DNA from 3 places in the Amycolatopsis sp. NPDC051071 genome. Region 3 is predicted to be linked to each of the others. Evidence: riboswitches for the same ligand, from Rfam matches in the RefSeq annotation. Region 3 holds a riboswitch; each other region holds the start of a gene.

Evidence for each region. A riboswitch is a leader RNA that binds a small molecule or an ion and turns the genes downstream of it on or off. The one in region 3 is predicted to bind S-adenosylmethionine.
Region 1: linked by a shared signal. The riboswitch ahead of AB0M65_RS11875 (aminotransferase class V-fold PLP-dependent enzyme) and the one ahead of AB0M65_RS05635 (ATP-binding cassette domain-containing protein) in region 3 are both predicted to bind S-adenosylmethionine.
Region 2: linked by a shared signal. The riboswitch ahead of thrC (threonine synthase) and the one ahead of AB0M65_RS05635 (ATP-binding cassette domain-containing protein) in region 3 are both predicted to bind S-adenosylmethionine.

What each region holds. Positions count from the first base shown of each region.
Region 1 is NZ_JBFBBY010000026.1:32,032-34,275, forward strand. Features, by position in the region: gene AB0M65_RS11875 (aminotransferase class V-fold PLP-dependent enzyme) at 1-1,356, opposite strand, end outside; SAM riboswitch class IV at 1,390-1,504, opposite strand; gene AB0M65_RS11880 (hypothetical protein) at 1,666-1,851, opposite strand; gene AB0M65_RS11885 (potassium/proton antiporter) at 1,997-2,244, opposite strand, start outside.
Region 2 is NZ_JBFBBY010000011.1:49,112-51,355, forward strand. Features, by position in the region: gene holA (DNA polymerase III subunit delta) at 1-504, opposite strand, end outside; SAM riboswitch class I at 640-772, shown strand; gene thrC (threonine synthase) at 784-2,049, shown strand; gene AB0M65_RS06080 (ComEC/Rec2 family competence protein) at 2,067-2,244, opposite strand, start outside.
Region 3 is NZ_JBFBBY010000010.1:66,709-68,952, reverse strand. Features, by position in the region: gene AB0M65_RS05635 (ATP-binding cassette domain-containing protein) at 65-1,075, opposite strand; SAM riboswitch class I at 1,288-1,378, opposite strand; gene rsmA (16S rRNA (adenine(1518)-N(6)/adenine(1519)-N(6))-dimethyltransferase RsmA) at 1,691-2,244, opposite strand, start outside.

The DNA.
Region 1 (2,244 bases), on a different contig from region 3:
CTCCCGCGGATCCCCTTCCGGAACCCAGCGGCCTTCGGGCTTCTCGTACTGCCAGCGGGCGCCGCGGGCGACGATCTGGCGCAGTGCCAGCACCACCCGGTCGACGTGCTCGGCGGTGCTGCCGAGGCCGAGGCTGACCCGGACGGCCTGCTGGCCCGCCGAACCGGCGGCCGCGATCAGCCGTTTGGTCGCGACATGCGCGCAGAACGCGCCGTCCCGCACACCGATGCCGTATTCCGCGGACAGGACCGCCGCGAGCCAGCCGGGCTCGAAGCCGTCGACGATGAAGCTCAGCGTGCCGACCCGGTCCACCGGCGCGTCGAACAACCGCAGTTCGGCGAAACCGGGGATGCCGGCGAGACCGCGACGCAGCCGTGCGAGCAGTTCGTCCTCATGGGCGACGATCGCGTCCCAGTTTTCGGCCAGCGTCTCGCAGGCGACACCGAGGGCGTAGACACCGACAGTGTTGGGGGAACCGGCTTCGTGCCGCTCGGCTCCGGCGTTCCAGACGACGCCGAAGTCTTCGGAGTCGCGGGTGACGAGTTTCGTGGCGCCACCACCGGCGAGGTACGGCTGGGCGGCACGCAGCCAGTCGGCGCGGCCGATCAGCGCACCGGCACCGAAAGGCGCGTACAACTTGTGGCCGGAGAGCGCGATGTAGTCGACGTCCAGTTTGCGCACGGAGATCTTGCGGTGCGGCGCCAGCTGCGCGGCGTCGAGTGCGATCCGGGCGCCGTGGCGGCGCGCGACGGCGGCGATCTCCTTGACCGGCAACAGTTCCCCGGTCACGTTGGACGCGCCGGTGATGACGACCAGCCGCGGCCCTTGCGGGCAGTCGGCGAGCGCTTCGTCCACAGCGGACACTGCCGCGAGCCGCGTGCGCGGGGTCTGGATCCGGCGCACATTCGGACCCTTCCACGGCAGCAAAGCGGCGTGGTGATCGGTGTCGAACACGACGACGGAAGTGTGCTTCGGCAGGCTGCGTGCCAGGAGGTTGAAGGAATCGGTGGTGTTGCGGGTGAACACGACGGTGTCGGTCGATCGCGCGTCGACGAAGTTCCGCAGGATTCCCCGCGTGCGCTCGTAAAGCTTGGTGGAGACCTGCGAAGCGAACCCTGCACCGCGGTGCACGCTGGCGTACCAGGGAAGGAACTCGTCGACCGCGTCACGCACCTTGTCCAGACAGGGCGCGCTCGCCGCGTGGTCGAGGTTGGCGTATCCGATGTCGCCGCCGGTGACCAGCGGGACCCGCAGCCCGGCACCGGCGACCGTCGGGATTTCGTGTGTGGCAACAGTTGCCGCCGCGGTTTCCCCGTCAGTGGCGGGGGTGCTGGTGCGTTCGAGAGCGAGTGTCATCGTCATCCTCCGGGCCAGGGGACCCCGACGAGGATCCCGCGCTTGCCCGTCGCACCGCGCGACGAGCCTGGTCCTCACCCGGGGCACCCCACCGCGGAAGGAGGGTTGCCGGTCAGCTAGCCGGGGCTTGACGCTGACACTCGTGACCTAAAGACGAAGTTAGCGGATGTCCGGGCGATCAAGCCACCCCTTGCCCGCATGTTGAGACGCCGCTCACGCCTTCCGCAAGCGAAGAGAACCCGCGTTCAGTCCTCTGGTTGCGGTAGTTGTACGTGCAAGTACCGCAACTAGAGGACTAAACGCGGGAGGTCAGAAGTCGCGCGAGTCACCGACGCGAGAGGTCCCGTTGTCCGGGTGGATGCTTGCCGAGTGAACCGGCTGCCCGGTCTCGAACGGCACGCCGAACGCCGGGAACCCGCCGGCGGCGGCCGCCACCGGCGCCGAGAAGATCACCCCGACGAGGACGGTCGCCACCCCCAGGCCAGCGAACCGCATAGGAAATTTCGTCACCCTATGTACCCCTTAACCCGCAACGCTCACCCATTCGAGGGAATCGATTACTGGCAAAGTAATCCAAAAGGAGCACAAAGGGGAAGAAGTTTCTGAGATCAACCGACGAACAGCTGGTGCCCGTTCGTGCCTACTGGCCGGATTCACCCTTCCACCTGGCGAGGCGACCGGCCCGGTCGACGGCTCGCAGGCGTCGTTCGGCCGCGTCGCGCGCGTCGGAGGTGGTCACGACGAGTAGCTGGTCGCGTTCCTGGAGCCGGGTGTTCTTGCTGGGGGTGAAGCCGGTGCCGTCGCGGACGAGAAGACTGATCGTCGCCCCGACCGGCAGCCGCAGTTCGGCCAGGTAGACGCCGTGCATCTTCGATCCGGAGTTGATGC
Region 2 (2,244 bases), on a different contig from region 3:
ATCCGAACCGACGGCATCGATCAACGCGAGCACGGCCGCGCCGTCGATCTTCCCGCCGACCCGGCGAACCTCGTTGCGGACAAAGGATTCCCGCTCAGCGGCCTTCGTCAGTTTCGGGCACTCGACGACCTCCGCCCCGGCCTTCTTCAGTGCCGCGGGCAGCGCCTTCGCGGCCTTGCTCCGGCCGCCTCCGCTGTGCACGACGACGAGCACGATGCCGTCGGCGGGGGCTTTGACGTAGGCCATCACCCCGTCGGCGAGCTCCTGCGAGATGTCCTGCGCGGATTCGAGGACGATGACCCGGTCCTCGGCGAACAGCGAAGGACTGACCATCTCCGCGAGTGCGGGGACTGTGAGGTCCGACACCCGGATCCGCGAGAGATCCGCCGTCGGATCGGCCGCTTTGGCCGCGTCGGAAGCGCTGCGGATCGCGCGTTCGATCAGCAGCTCTTCCTCACCGAGGACCAGTACCAGCGGCGATGGGGCGGAAGCTTGCGTCGTCACGGTCACGATCCTGCCACTCCTCCTCTCGTGTGCTTTCTCCGGTGATGTGTTCCGGACACGGTGGCCCCACCCGAGGCCCATGTCGTACGGTGTTGGCGAGGCGACGCGATTACACGCGTGCCGACAATTGAATACCGCTCATCCAGAGGGGCAGAGGGAACGGCCCGATGAAGCCCCGGCAACCGGCGTCAGCCTGTCATCCCGCGATCGCGGGGTAGCTGACGAACACGGTGCCAATTCCGGCCCGCCCAGGCGGGGCAGATGAGGAAGGACCTCGCGATGACCGCAACCCTCGGCACGACCTCCACCACCAAGACCCCGGATCTCGGACCGGCCGTCGAACTGGTGTCGAAGGAAGAGGGACACCGGCAGCCACTCGCCCCCGAATTCGTCTCCGCGGAGGACTTCTCGCCGCTCGAGGTCGCCTACGACTTCGGCCGCGTGCGCCGCGAAGACATCGAAGCCGGGCCGAAGAACATCTGGCGCTACAAGAAGCTCCTCCCGGTGCCCTCGAACGTCGAGGAGATCCCCAACACCGAACCCGGCGCCACCCGGCTCATCCAGGCCGACAGGCTCGCGAAAGCGTTGGGTGTCAAGAAGGTTTGGGTCAAGGACGACACCGGTAACCCGACCCACTCGTTCAAGGACCGCGTGGTCGCCGTCGCACTGGCGGCCGCCCGCGAATTCGGGTTCGAGGTGCTCGCCTGTCCGTCGACCGGCAACCTGGCCAACGCGGTCGCCGCCGCGGCGGCCCGCGCCGGCTGGCGGTCGGTCGTGCTGATCCCGAAGACCCTCGAGCGCGCCAAGATCCTCACCACCGCCGTGTACGACGGCGACCTGATCGCGGTCGACGGCAACTACGACGACGTGAACCGGCTCGCCACCCAGCTCGCCGCCGAGCAGGAGAGCTGGGCGTTCGTCAACGTGAACGTCCGGCCCTACTACTCCGAAGGCTCCAAGACACTGGCCTTCGAGGTCGCCGAACAGCTCGGCTGGCGGCTTCCCCCGCAGATCGTGGTGCCGATCGCCTCCGGTTCCCAGCTCACCAAGGTGGACAAAGGATTCCGCGAGTTCGGCCAGCTCGGCCTCGTCGACGAAACGCCCTACAAGGTGTTCGGCGCGCAGGCCACCGGCTGCTCCCCCGTCTCGGCCGCCTTCCGCGCGGGCCACGACGTCATCCAGCCGGTCAAGCCCGACACGATCGCCCGGTCGCTGGCGATCGGCAACCCGGCCGACGGCCCCTACGTCCTCGACGTGGTCAACCGCACCGGCGGCGCGATCGAAGACGTCACCGACGAAGAGGTCGTCGAGGGCATCCGGCTGCTCGCCCGTACCGAAGGCGTCTTCACCGAGACCGCCGGCGGGGTCACCGTGGCGACCGCCAAGAAGCTCATCGAAACCGGCAAGCTCAACCCGGACGAGGAGATCGTCTTGCTGATCACCGGTGACGGCCTCAAGACCCTCGACGCCGTCGAGGACAAGGTCGGCCCGAAGGCCACCGTCAGCGCCTCGGCCGACGCGGTCCGCGAAGCCCTCGGCATCTGAGTTCCCGCCGGCCCGCCTCAAGAACGAGGCGGGCCGCGGGGCTCACCGCGGCGCACCAGGGCGAGCCCTCGCGTGTCGGTGACGACAGCGGTGTCGCCGTCCGTGTCCGTCCTGGCGATCGACGCGCCGACGGCCGTCAGATTGTCCAAAGTGGACTTGTTCGGATGCCCGTACGTGTTCCCGGCGCCGACGCTC
Region 3 (2,244 bases):
ACGAGTCAGATGCGAACGAGCCGCCCGAGACGGTTTCGTCCTGGGCGACCCGTTCACGAGAAAATCAGGCAGCGACACCCTGCGGTCCGCGGACCGGGTGGGTCACGTGGCCGCCGCGTTCGGCGATCCACGCGAGCGCGGCATCAGCGTGCTCACCGCGCACGCCGAGCCGGAAACGGCCGACCGGGGTGTCGCCGATCCGAGTCAAGCCGCCGCCGATGGTGGCGAGTTCGACGTCAAAGCGACCGGCGGCCTCAGGCAGCAGTGCTCCGACCGACGCGAAACCGACCAGCACGACGTCCACGGCTCGGTCGTATTTCGAGACCTGCGCCCTGCTGGTCTCGATCGTCGGCAGCAGGGCCTGCGCGGTCCGGCTGTTCGGGTCGGAGACCAGGTCGAGCACGGTTCCACGTTCGATGACCGCGCCAGCCTCCAACACTGCCACGTCATCGCAGACACGGCGAACCACACTCGCGTCGGGAGTAGTGAGCAACACGGTGACGCCGAGCTCGGCACGCGCGCGGTCGAGCACGGTCAGGACCGCTCCGGACTCTTCGGGCCGAATACCCGCGGTCGGGTCGTCGGCAAGGAGCACGGAAGGACCGGCGGCCAGAGCCTTGGCGATGGCCACCCGGCGCAGCTGCCCCTCGGACAGTTCTCCCGGCCGCTGACCCGCGCGCTGGGTGAGTCCGACCAGGTCGAGCAGGTTGCCGACCCGATTCCGACGCTGTGGCCCATCCAGCCCGAGCTGCTCCAGCGGCGACGCGATGTTCCCGGCGATGGTGCGCTCGGTGAGCAGTTCCGGTTTGGTGCTCACGACGCCGACCTGCCGACGTATCTCTCGCAGGCGGCGGCCGTCAAGGGTTCCCGTGTTGAGGCCGTCGAGACGGACTACGCCTCGGTCAGGACGCTCCTGAAGGCCGATGCAACGAGCGAGGGTCGACTTGCCGGAGCCGGCCGGACCGACGACTCCGAACAGCGAGCCGGCCTGGATGTCCACGCTGACGTCGCGCAGTGCGACGACGGGATTTCCATTGAGGGGGAAGGACTTGGACAAGTTTTCGACAGTGATCACGAAGGGCTCCATGCACATGGGGCGCTGCTTCTTTCGAGCGCGCCAACCGTCACCGAGTAACCGTCCAGAACGGACGGTTTTCAGAAGAAAAGAGGAAGAACTCAGGCAGTAACGGTGGAGCGTCGACACGCACTTACCGAGCGGCGACCTTCGTCTACGACACGTCGCCTGGTCAGCAGGAGTGGGTGGGTGACCCTGTTCATTAGGCACAGCCTCCATCGGTCCTGGCTGTAGCACCTGCCCTGTGGAGGGTGGTTGCTGCGACTTCGGCGAGCCAGGTCTCTCAGTCGCTCGGGATGGTTCACTGAGTAAAACCGATCCCACTGGATGAAAGCAAGCGTGTAGGCGCAGATCACACGTCTGGTCGCGTCCATAATACAGGATCCAGTGCCCATATTATGGGAACCGGCGGCCATTTCGAATTCACACCGAGGCCGCTGCCTGCACAGACAGGTCGGGAAGACGCTCATCGATAAGAGGACTTATGCCGTCGTGCTGACCTCGGTCAACGCTCGCATCAGCGCGGCGCCGACCACAATCACCACGTTATGGAACAAGGTTCCCTCGGCGTCACGACACGGCTGCCTCAACGCGGCCTGTCATGACTCACGGCGGTCAGTCGGTCGCGGCGGCGATACGAGCGAACTGATGAACGTCCAATTGCTCCCCGCGGGTCTTGGGGTCGATGCCCGCTTTCGCGAGCAACTCGCCCGCGCGTTCAGCCGAGCCAGCCCAGGTGGCCAACGCTGCCCGCAACGTCTTTCGCCGCTGCGAGAATGCCGCGTCGACGACCGCGAACAGCCGCTTACGGCTCACGGCTGTCACGACTGCGTCACCACGTTCGAAGGCGACCAGCGCGGAGTCCACGTTCGGCACAGGCCAGAACACTGATCGGGGCACCGCGGCGACCTTGCGTGCCTTCCCGTACCACGCGAGCTTGACGCTCGGCACGCCGTAAGTCCTGCTTCCCGGCCCGGCCGCCATCCGGTCAGCCACCTCGGTCTGGACCATCACGAGCCCGCTGGTCAGCGAAGGCAGCTCAGCGAGCAGATGAAGCACGACGGGAACAGCGACGTTGTAAGGCAGATTCGCGACAAGCGCCGACGGTTGTTCGGGCAAATCCCCCGCCGTCACCCGCAGAGCATCCGCCCCGACGACCGTCAGCCTTT